DNA from 2 places in the Mesorhizobium sp. GW821-FHT07A06 genome. Region 2 is predicted to be linked to the other one. Evidence: riboswitches for the same ligand, from Rfam matches in the RefSeq annotation. Region 2 holds a riboswitch; the other holds the start of a gene.
The links. A riboswitch is a leader RNA that binds a small molecule or an ion and turns the genes downstream of it on or off. The one in region 2 is predicted to bind thiamine pyrophosphate.
Positions count from the first base shown of each region.

Region 1: linked by a shared signal. The riboswitch ahead of AC07SZ_RS08845 (YkoF family thiamine/hydroxymethylpyrimidine-binding protein) and the one ahead of thiB (thiamine ABC transporter substrate binding subunit) in region 2 are both predicted to bind thiamine pyrophosphate.

Region 1 is NZ_JBWKRC010000002.1:709,179-715,013, forward strand. Features, by position in the region: gene AC07SZ_RS08830 (ABC transporter substrate-binding protein) at 1-776, opposite strand, end outside; gene AC07SZ_RS08835 (ABC transporter ATP-binding protein) at 769-1,536, opposite strand; gene AC07SZ_RS08840 (ABC transporter permease) at 1,533-2,351, opposite strand; gene AC07SZ_RS08845 (YkoF family thiamine/hydroxymethylpyrimidine-binding protein) at 2,386-2,994, opposite strand; TPP riboswitch at 2,985-3,098, opposite strand; gene AC07SZ_RS08850 (hypothetical protein) at 3,292-3,600, shown strand; gene AC07SZ_RS08855 (formyltransferase family protein) at 3,705-4,493, opposite strand; gene msrA (peptide-methionine (S)-S-oxide reductase MsrA) at 5,011-5,529, opposite strand; gene AC07SZ_RS08865 (glycosyltransferase family 39 protein) at 5,739-5,835, opposite strand, start outside.
Region 2 is NZ_JBWKRC010000005.1:325,792-331,626, forward strand. Features, by position in the region: gene AC07SZ_RS18685 (ABC-F family ATP-binding cassette domain-containing protein) at 1-1,589, opposite strand, end outside; gene AC07SZ_RS18690 (thiamine diphosphokinase) at 1,591-2,250, opposite strand; TPP riboswitch at 2,338-2,453, shown strand; gene thiB (thiamine ABC transporter substrate binding subunit) at 2,497-3,495, shown strand; gene thiP (thiamine/thiamine pyrophosphate ABC transporter permease) at 3,674-5,269, shown strand; gene thiQ (thiamine ABC transporter ATP-binding protein) at 5,262-5,835, shown strand, end outside.

The sequences.
Region 1 (5,835 bases), on a different contig from region 2:
AGCAGCGCGGCGGCTTCTTCCGGATGATCGACGGCGAACTGATAGCCGCGCCGCGTTGCCTGGACGAAGGCCGATGCCAGTGCCGGGTTTGCTTGGAGATATGCTTCGCTCGACGAGATCAGCGTCGTGTGCTCGTCGGGCACGCCATAATCGGCATAGACGAAGCTGCGCTGCTTGACGCCTTTGAGTTCGGCCTCGACGCCCTCCCAGGTCGCGACCTCCAGCGTGAAGTCGACCGAGCCATTGGCCAGCGCCTCATAGGCGGAGGTGCCGAGCGTCACCGTCTCGAACTTGCCCTTGCCACCGTCGTGGCGGATGATGGTCGAGATCAGCGCATTTTCCCAGGCGCTGCCGAAACCGCCATAGGTCAGGCCGTCTAGGTCCCTCGGGCTTTTGATCTCGCTGCGCGCCGCATTGAAGACCACGCGGCCGGTTTCGGCCTGCACCACCGCATAGACCGCCTTCAAGTCGGCACCGGCGGTCCTCTGGGTGAAAAGGCTGATGGTGCCGTTGATGCCGAAATCGGCAACGCGGTTGGCGACCAGCGTGCCGGCGCCGGTGTCGCTGTAGGGCAGGATGTCGGCCGCGAGGCCGGCCTCGCGGTAAAATCCCTTGTCGCGGGCGACGAACAGCCCGATGTGGTTGGTGTTGACGGTCCAGTCCAGCGCGACAGATACTTTTTGCGTTGCCGCAAGCGAGCGGCTCGATCCCCCAACCAGCGGAAGACCGCTGGCAAGGGTGAGCAGCAAAGCCTGCCGGCGCGTCAAGTCAGTCATGGTCATGTCCTTTGGATGGTTGAGGGTTGAGCAAGATGTCGAGGATCTCGGCCTCGAGTGCGCCGGCCTGTCGCGCGGCGGCGCCGGTCGGATCGCGCGGGCGCGGCAGCGGCACCCTGATTTCACGCAGCACACGGGCCGGGCGCGCCGACAGCACATAGATGCGGTCGGACAGGAACACGGCCTCGCGCACATCGTGCGTGATCAGCAACGCCGTCCAGCGATGGTGACGCCACATCTGCTCGAGCCAGCGCTGCATGGCCGCGCGGGTCAGCGCGTCGAGCGCGCCGAACGGCTCGTCGAGCAGAAGCATGTCGCGCTCCTGCACCACCGTGCGCAAAAGCGCCGCGCGCTGGCGCATGCCGCCCGAAAGCTGTGCCGGAAAATGCCGCTCGAAGCCGGCAAGCCCGAACTCGGCAAACAGCGGCGCGACGCGAGCCCGCGCCACCTTGCGCCTGGTGCCTTGCACTTCCAGGCCGAGCGTCGTGTTGTCGATGATACGCCGCCACGGCATCAGCGCGTCGCGCTGCGGCATGAAAGCAAAATGCCTGCCATGGTCGTCGAGCGGCGCGCCATCGAACAACATCTCGCCCCCGCCATGCTCGGCACCTGTCAGGAGTTGGAACAGCGTCGACTTGCCGGCACCCGAAGGCCCAAGGATGGAGACGAATTCGCCGGCGCCAACGCTGAGCGAAATATCGGCGAGCACGTCGAGCTCGTCGAATGCCTTGCGCACATGCCGCAATTCGAGCCGGCTCATCTCCGCGCCCCCTTCCCCGCCGGCTGCCGGCCGGCCCGTTCCCACGGCATGGCAAGGCGCTGCAGGAGCGCCGTCAGCCCGAACAGGACAAGCGTCAGCGCGGCGCTGACACCGACGGCGGCCAGCACCAGGTCGGGGCGGAAATTGTTCTTGGCGTTGAGCATGTAGATGCCCAGCCCTTTCGCCGCACCCGCATATTCGGCGAAGATGGCGCCGACCACCGCATAGGTGATGGAGATCCGCAGGCCCGCGAAGAAATAGGGCAGCGCCGAAGGCAGCCGCGCCAGCACGAAGACGCGCCAGCGCCCTGCCCCCATGGCGCGCAGCATCTGGCCGATCTCTGCCTCGGTCGCCTCGTAGCCCTGCACCAGAGCCACCAGCATGGGAAAGAAGGTGACCAGCGCGACCAGCATGATCTTCGGGGTCAGCCCGAAGCCGAACCACAGCACCACCAGCGGCGCGATCGCCACCAGCGGCAAGGTCTGGCTGATGATGAAGACAGGAAACAGCGCGCGCCGCAGCGGCTGGAAGAAATCGACCAGCATGGACAGCAGAAAGGCGGTACTGAGCGAGCAGGCAAAGCCGATCAGCGTGGCGCGGATGGTGGGGATAGCGTTGTCGACCAGCGCCTCGCGATTGAGCAGCGCCTGTTCGAAGACGCGTGACGGCGCGGGCAGGATCGTCGGCTTGATGCCGGAATAGGTGGCGTAGAGCTCCCACGCAACGAGCAGCAACCCGACCGAGATGACGGCGGGTATAGCCTTGGCAAGGGAAGCCGCGATCGGGCGCGGCACTGATGATGAGACCACGAGCATAACCTTTGACGGGTCGCGCGGAAGCGCGGCCGGCCTAGACAGCCGACGGGCTGTTGGCCGAAACCGTGACGTCGAGGGTTACGTGGCCGGCCCCCGGCCCGAAGCGGCAGAAGGCCTCGTTCAGCGCCGAAAAGATCGCGCCAGTGTCGCCGCGCAGTTTGGTGCAGAAGTTCTTGGAGCGATCGTAGACGCCGGACTGCTTCAGGAAATCGATGCAGCCATAGATCTCGTCCATGTGGTCGCCTGTGCCCATCACATAGAGTGAGAATTGCGCCGCCGCCGGCTGGCCGGTGGCAGCAGCATTGCGCACCGCGGTGATGGCGGCTTCCTTGCGTGGGCCAAGCGGCCCGACAGGTCCGCCAAACGCGTCTGAGCGGCAGATCGGATCATCCGGCTCGCCCGGGCAGCCGCGCGAAATGGCCGCCGACAGCACGCAATGCTTGCCGCTCCGCGCCGCCGCCACGAACAGATCGCGCAGCGCCGGGAACAACACTTCGGGCGGCCCGACCAGCAAGGTCGAGATGTCGTCGGTCTCGATCCTGAGCCTGTCCCGGTAGGGATCGAGCGCGCCGAGCGCACCGAGGATGACGCCGACGAAATCGTCGGCCATGGGATATAGGGAAATCTGTGCGCCTGAAAACATCGCCCGCCTCGCTCCGCTGGTATTACCCAGATCAGCTTCTAGGGTCTGTGGGCTTGCCGCCCCCGTCTCAGCCCCGACCGTACGGAGCACCCCTGTGGATGGACGCCTTAAAGCACCATTCGCACCGAAGGGGAAGCCGTTTTTTCGGCGCACCGGGCCAAAAGCATTGCACCAGATCTGATCACAGGATGGGCGCCGGAGGTCCTCCCCGCGCGAATTTATCGGGAACCTTCGCCACGCCGCGAGGTTGACCCACCAGTCGCAACGCGACGAGTTCACAGAAATGGAGACAGAACCATGTTCATGAAAATCCTCGCAGCTTCGGCGTTCACCGTTGCCCTTGCAACATCCGCGATGGCGCAAAGCAATAGCGCAAATGGCACGGACGGGTCGAGCGGCAGCGGCCAGTCGATCACCGTGGACCCCAGCACGCCGGCGTCACCCAACACGGTCGATCCGGCGGCGACCAACAGCACCACCACCGCCCCGGGCGACATGAATTCCAATGCGGACAAGAACTGCCCGACCAATCCCCAAGGTGCGCAGAGCGATGCCAACGGCAACGCAACCGCCCCGACGGTGAACGACAACAACTGCGGCAAGTAATTTCGATCGCAACCAGGGAGATCGCGGAGCGCGAGCGCCGCGATCTCCCTGTGTAACCGGTCTCAATGACCGGGCTCCGGCAAGCCGCTTTTCTCGCTGAAACGCTATTTCAGGACACGGCTTCTGACTTGAGGGCGCGCAAAAGCGGCGCGCAATTTCAAGAGCCGTTTGAGCAGGCGGCCATGGGTTAGATAGCGGACCCTGCCATCGGCGAGATCGAACTCGGCGGTGCCCCATCGTGCGACCGGCGCTTGTCCAGTCGGCGGGCCAAGTCGTCCGATTTGGAACGCCAGTCTGACCTTGCGGCCGGCGACATCCAGATAAATCCCTGGAATATTGCCCAGCACATGCCATAACCGCGCGACATGCTCGATCGACATGGCCGGCGAGATCATCGTGTGGGCCGGTTCAAGCCGCGCCCAGATGAAATCTCCCGCCGGCTGTCGTGTCCCCGAAAGGTTGCCTTTGCAGTAGGCGGGCGCCACCTCGCTCACCAGCGTGTGCATTGCGCTTGCCAAGCCGTCGATCAGGGCCCGCCGCGACGCCCAGTCTGTCTCCGAAAACGACACCTGCCCGAGGATGTCGCCGTCGTCGAAGGCGGCGGACATCTTGTGCAGCGTCACACCGCCATGAACGGCATGCTGGCCGTCCACCGCCAGGCGGTGGAGAGGATGCGGCCCCCGATAGTTGGGCAGCAGCGCTGGGTGAAGATTGAGCCCGCCCTTGGGAAAAATGCTCAGCAATTGCGGTGGGACCAATGTGGGGAAAGCATAGCAGATCAACACAGCGGCGTTGACCTGCGACAATTGATTGCCGAGCGTGTCCCAATCATAAGGCCGCCCAAATTCGATCAGCCTTGCCGGCGTGTCGCCGACATAGCGCCTGAGCAACAATCTGCGTTTCAGTCTTCGGCGTAGATTGCCGGTGCTGAAGTGCTTTGGGCGCCGACGCAACCCAGGCACAACGATAGCCCCGATGCGATGGCCTGCTTCAAGCCACCCTGCCAGCAGCGGCCCGGTAAAGTGGTTGACGTCGAGTATGAACACGGCCGAAAGCCGGTCTTGCCCGGTCTGCGGGCTCAAAAGCAGCACCCTCTCAAAGCGCCCGTCAAGCCGATCACCTCATTCAAACGACGATCGAGCCAGGCCTTTTCGGGGGGCCGACCGCTTGCCAATGAAGGCCGTCGATCAGGTCTTGATTTGCGAAGACGGTATCAAGGCGGTGACGTCCGAAAGGCGGCCCCCTTTCGTCAGGACTGGCTTCTGATAAATCTTCTTCATGCTTCCCCCGTCGGATCATCCGCGCAATTTCGGCAATGCCACCGCCCGTCAACCGTCATGCGATGGCTGGCCGAGCGGCAATCGGCGAGGCGATTATAGTCCCATGCCGTGCGAAAGCCTATCCGTAAACTTATGAGACGGCTTTCTCACGAACCGGCAGCTTCCAGCCTGGCCTGACGAAATGGCAGGTATAGCCGTTGGGATATTTCTCCAGATAATCCTGATGCTCGGGCTCGGCCTCCCAGAAAGCACCTGCCGGTGCGACTTCAGTAACGACCTTGCCCGGCCACAGGCCGGAGGCATCGACGTCTTCAATGGTGTCTTCGGCGACGCGCTTTTGTTCGTCGCTCGTATAGTAGATCGCGGAGCGGTAGCTCATCCCGACATCGTTGCCTTGGCGGTTGCGCGTCGTCGGATCATGGATCTGGAAAAAGCGCTCCAACAATGTGCGATAGCTGATCACGGCCGGATCGAAATTGATCTCGATGGCTTCGGCATGGGTGCCGTGGTTGCGATAAGTGGCATTGGGTACGTCGCCGCCGCTATAGCCGACACGAGTGGAGATGACGCCGGGGTAGCGCCGTATCAGATCCTGCATGCCCCAGAAACAGCCGCCGGCAAGCACCGCGCGTTCGGTCGAAGTCGCCATGTCACGTCTCCTCAAGAAAGCAATTCAGGGGAAACGCTAGCTGTTTCCAGCCTGAATTGCACAACAACAAATTGGATTTCCCACAAATGGGCATTGTCGGCGGCTTCGTCCAGTCGACTGGAAGTGAACGCGGCGCCTACAGGGTGCGTGCGACCCATGCACGAACGAAACTATCACGATGCGGAACGGGATCGACCGCTCGACAGGCTTCAGTTGCGCGGATGCCGGGTCCGGCTGTCGGCGGCAAGCGGCAAATACCGCGTGCCGGGCGGAATGGCGGCAAAATTGATCGTCACTGGCGGCGCC
Region 2 (5,835 bases):
TTTTTCGCGGGCCCTTTTGGGGTTGCCGGTTCGCTCTTGCCCGCCGCCGGCGTATCGGCGGCTTCCGCCTTGGCGCGGGCCTTGCGGTCATCGAGCCGGGTGCCGCCGCGCTGCGCCAGCATGTCGGAATAGCCCCCGGCATATTCGACCCAGCGGCCGCCGCCGTCCGGCGCGATGACGCTGGTCACGGTGCGGTCGAGAAAATCTCGGTCGTGGCTGACCAGGATGACGGTGCCGGCAAAACCAGCGACCAGTTCCTGCAGCAGCTCCAGCGTCTCCATGTCGAGATCGTTGGTCGGTTCATCGAGCACCAGCAGGTTTGCCGGCCGCGCGAGCACGCGCGCCAGGATCAGCCGCGCCCGCTCGCCGCCGGACAGTTCGCGCACCGGCGTGCGCGCCTGCTCCGGCTTGAACAGGAAATCCTTCATGTAGGAGACGACATGGCGCTGCTCGCCATTGATGACGAGGTTTTCGCCGCGCCCGTCGGTGAGGTATTGCGCCAGCGTCTCCTGTGGGTCGACCGCCTCGCGCTTCTGGTCGAGCGTGGCGATTTCCAGATTGGTGCCGAGGCGCACCGAGCCGGCGTCCGGCGGCAATTCGCCGGTCAGCATCTTCAGCAACGTGGTCTTGCCGGCGCCGTTCGGCCCGACGAGGCCGACACGGTCGCCGCGCTGGATGCGGGTCGAGAACCCCTTGACCACGGTGAGATCGCCGAAGCTCTTCTCGATGTTTTTTGCTTCGATCACCAGCTTGCCGGATTCGGCGGCATCGCTCGCCACCATGGTGGCGTTGCCTTCGGCGCCGCGATGGCCGCGGAAGCGCTGGCGCATGGTCTGCAACTCGCCGAGGCGGCGCATGTTGCGCTTGCGCCGCGCCGTGACGCCATAGCGCAGCCAGTGCTCCTCGCGCACGATCTGGCGGCCAAGCTTGTGCTGCTCGCGCTCTTCCTCTTCCAGGATGAGATCGCGCCATTCCTCGAAATGGCCAAAACCCTTGTCCAGCCTGCGGGTTTGGCCACGGTCGAGCCAGACGGTGGCGCGTGACACGCGTTCGAGGAAGCGGCGGTCGTGCGAGATGACGATGAGCGCCGAAGAGGTGCGGACGAGCTCTTCTTCGAGCCATTCGATGACGGACAGGTCAAGGTGGTTGGTCGGCTCATCAAGCAGCAGAATGTCGGGTTCCGGCGCCATGACGCGGGCGAGGGCTGCGCGCCTGGCCTCGCCGCCTGAGAGATCGCCCGGCCGCTCTTCGCCCGACAATCCAAGATGCTCCATCAGATAGGAGGCGCGGTAGGGATCGTCGGCGGGCCCGAGGCCCGCCTCGACATAGGCGCGCACGGTGGCGAAACCTTCCATGTCGGGCATCTGCGGCAGATAGCGGACCGTCGCCGAGGGTTGGCGGAAGACTTCGCCGTCCTGCGGCTCGATAAGGCCGGCGGCGATCTTGAGCAGCGTCGACTTGCCGGAGCCATTGCGGCCGACCAGCGCGATCTTGTCGCCGGCGGAAGCGGTCAAGGCGGCGCCGTCGAGCAGTGGCGTGCCGCCGAAGGTCAGTTTTATCCCGTCGAGATTGAGAAGAGGCGGAGCCATGTCAGCTTTCGGGCAAAGGATAGGGATGGGCGAGCAGCAGCGCGCGGCCATGGCCGAGCGCGATGTCGAGGCGGCCCCCGGTCTTGTCGAACTTGACCTCGTTGGAGATGGTCAGTGATGAGCCGAAGGCCACCTCGACCTGGTTCAGCGGCCATTTGGCACCGGTGACGCTCAGGCCGGCAAGTGCGGAAAAACCCAGGATCGAAAACAGCGTGCCGTCGGCATAGTCGAAGCCGGCCTTTCCCAACAGAAGGGGCACGCCTTCCTGGGCGCCGCTGGTCAGCAGCACCTCCGTTCCGGCCTCGGCCAGGCGCAGGGCGAGCGCCAGATGCAGGAAGGCATGGTCGGCGCGCCTGCCGCCGAACGCGCCCGCCAGCACAAGGCGGGTCGCGCCGCGCTCAAGGGCCGCCGTGATCGCCAGTTCGCCATCGGTCTTGTCTTTTTCCGCCGGGAAGGTCTGGCGAGGCACTGCGGCGAGGTCGGCGGGCAGGTCGGCCGGCACCGAATCGAAATCACCTACCCACAGTTCCGGCACAAGGCCGAGCAGCCTGGCGTGGCCGATGCCGGCGTCGGCGGCGATGACGCGCGAGCCCTCGACCTGGCGGTCGAGCCGGGGCGTGCGGATGAGATCGCCGCCAAGCAGGATGGTGAATGTGCTCATATCCGGTGGCCTGTACCAGCCCGGCGGCGGAAACGGAAGGCGGCAAACTCCCACTTGCGCGGTTCCTCGGCCGGGCCTATGTGTCGAAACGCTCTAACGGGGTGCCGGACGCGATCTTTCGCGGACCGGCTGAGAGGCAGTCTCGCCAACCCGCTGAACCTGATCCGGTTTGTACCGGCGGAGGGATTAGACGTTTCGGACAGTCCGACGCCTCAATTCCTTGTCACGCGAACGAAGGAGGCGCCGATGCGCACGCTTTTATACTCTCTTGTCTCAGCCATGGTCGTTGCGTTGTCGGGGTCGGCCTTGGCCAAGGACAAGCTCACCGTCTACACCTATGAAAGCTTTACCGCCGACTGGGGTCCAGGTCCCGTGGTTAAGAAGGAGTTCGAGGCCGAATGCGGCTGCGACGTCGAGTTCGTCTCGGTCGCCGATGGCGTGGCGCTGCTCAACCGCGTCAAGCTCGAAGGGGCGTCGACCAAGGCCGATATCGTGCTTGGCCTCGACACCAATCTCACCGCCGATGCCAAGGCTAGCGGGTTGTTCGCGCCGCATGGCGCGGTAAGCGACGTCAATGTGCCGGGCGGCTGGAGCGACGATACTTTCGTTCCGTTCGACTACGGGTATTTCGCCGTCGTCTACGATACCGAGAAGCTGAAGAGCCCGCCCAAGAGCCTGAAGGACCTGGTCGAAGGCAGTGCCGACGACAAGATCGTCATCCAGGATCCGCGCACCTCGACGCCGGGCCTCGGCCTGTTGTTGTGGGTGAAGTCCGTCTATGGCGACAAGGCGCCGGAGGCCTGGGCCAAGCTCAAGGCCAAGGTGCTGACCGTGACGCCCGGCTGGAGCGAGGCCTATGGCCTGTTCACCAAGGGCGAGGCGCCGATGGTCCTGTCCTACACGACGTCGCCGGCCTACCACATGGTCGCCGAGAATACGCAGCGCTACCAGGCGGCTTCCTTTGAAGAGGGCGAATACCTGCAGATCGAAGTCGCCGGCATCACCACGACCGGGGCCAGGAACCCGCTGGCGGCAAAGTTCATCGCCTTCATGACCGGACCGAAATTCCAGGACGCGATCCCCGAGACCAACTGGATGTTCCCGGCCGGCAAGACCGACAAGCCGCTCAACCCGGCCTTCGACAGGCTTGTCAAGCCGACCAAGACCTTGCTGTTCAGCCCGGAGGAGGTCGCGGCCAACCGCAAGCCCTGGGTCGATGAATGGCTGGCGGTGATGAGCAAATGAACGCGCTCTTCACCCTCCCCCTTGTGAGGAGGGTCGATCCGCGCAGCGGAGCGGGGTGGGGGCTGCGACACTGAGCACTGCCTCACCCCCACCCAGGCTCGCGGACACCGCTTCGCGGCATCCGCGCTCCGACCCTCCCCACAAGGGGGAGGGTGGAAGGCGCGCATCTGACTCCCGCATCACCGCCGGCATCATCGCGCTCGCCGCGATCACGCTGCTGATCGGTGGCGCGTTTGCCGGCTTGCTCGTCGAAGGCGCTCATGACTTCTCGGGCGCGTGGGCGGCCTTCGATCCCTATCTCCTTCGCGTCGTGCGCTTCACGCTCTGGCAGGCAATCCTTTCGACGCTGCTTTCGGTCATCCCGGCACTCTTCGTCGCACGCGCCCTGTCGCGGCATCCGCGCTTCCTTGGCCGCGCCTTCATCCTGCAGCTCTTTGCCGTGCCGCTGGCGCTGCCGGCGATTGTCGCGGCGCTCGGCATCCTGGCGCTCTACGGTCGCGCCGGCTACTTCGCCGGGCTGTTCAGCGCGATTGGCGGCGGGGGCTGGCCTGGCATTTACGGCCTGTCCGGCATTCTCGTCGCCCATGTCTTCTTCAACCTACCGCTTAGCGTGCGACTGCTGCTCGAGGCGCTGCAGACCATTCCCGCCGACCAGTGGCGGCTGGCGAGCCAGCTCGGCATGGGCGCGCGGCCGGCGTTCCGGTTGATTGAATGGCCGACGCTGCGTGCCGCTCTGCCTGGCGTCGCCGGGCTGGTCTTCATGCTCTGCATCACGTCTTTCACCATCGTTTTGACGCTCGGCGGCGGGCCTGCCGCGACGACGCTGGAGGTCGGGATCTATCAGGCGCTGCGCTTCGATTTCGATCCCGCGCGCGCGGTCGCCCTGACATTGCTGCAGATCGCCCTGACCTTTGTCGTGGTGCTGGCGCTGACGCGGCTTGGCGCCAACGTCGTCGGCGACACCAACCTGCCGGTCGCGCCGCGCCGCTATCTCTCCGTCAACGGAACCGAGGCGTCGCTGAACGCCGCGCTCATCGTTTTGGCCCTGCTGTTCGTTGTCGGACCGATGGCCGCGACCGTGGCCGCCGGTTTGGGCGCCGATCTCGACCGGCTCGCCGGCGAGGCCGCCGTCCGGCAAGCGACGCTGACCAGCGCGGTGCTCGCCTTCCTGTCGGCGCTGCTCTCGGTGATGCTGTCGCTGGCGCTCACCATGGCGCGGCGAGCGCTGGCGCTGGGCCGCCGTGCCGGGCCAAGGACATTGCTTGAGCACGCAACCGACACCGGCGCGGGTTTCGTCCTGGTCGTGCCGCCCATCGTCATCGGCGCCGGCTGGTTCCTGTTGCTGCGCCATGCCGGCGATGTCTTCGCCGTGGCCCCGGTGATGGTTGTCACCGTCAATGCTGTCATGGCGATGCCGTTCGCGCTGCGGGCCGTCCGTCCCGCCTATGACGCGGCGAGCGAGCGTCACGAACGGCTCTGCGCGCAGCTCGGCATTGCCGGCTGGGCGAGATTGCGGCTGGTCGACTGGCCATCACTGCGGCGTCCGCTCGCCACCGCTTTTGCTTTCGCCATGGCGCTTTCGCTCGGCGATCTCGGCGTGATCGCGCTGTTCGGCAGTGATTCCGTGCAGACCTTGCCCTACCTTCTCCTGGCGCGCATGGGCAGCTACCGCACCGAGGACGCCGCCGGCCTGGCGTTGTTGCTTGGCTTCGTCTGTCTCGCATTGGTGCTGGCCGCGGATTGGCTCGGCAGGGAAAAGGTCGGCAATGTCTGACGGGGCAATGGACAGGAAGGGCGTTCCGGTGCGGCTGGACAAGGTTTCGTTCAGCTATGGCGAGGCTCCGCTCGCCTTCGATGTCACGTTCGCCGCGGCGGAAATCACCGCCATCATGGGGCCGAGCGGTTCGGGCAAGTCGACGCTGCTCAACCTCATAGCCGGGTTCGAGACGCCGTTGTCCGGCCGCGTGCTGATCGGCGGGACCGACGCCGGCGCCGCGCCACCGGCTGAACGGCCAGTGTCGATGGTGTTCCAGGAAAACAACCTTTTCGCCCATCTGTCCGTCGAGCAGAATGTCGGGCTCGGCCGCTCGCCATCGCTGCGGCTGACGGAGGCGGACCGCGCTGATATCGCCGGGGCGCTGGCGCGCACAGGCCTTGGCGGCAAGGAAAAACGCTTGCCGCGCGAGCTCTCCGGCGGCGAGCGCCAGCGCGTCGCCCTGGCGCGCGTGCTGGTGCGTGATCGCCCGGTGCTTCTGCTCGACGAGCCCTTCGCTTCGCTCGGGCCAGCCTTGCGTGACGACATGCTCGATCTGGTCGCCGGCGTGCATGCGGAACGTGGCA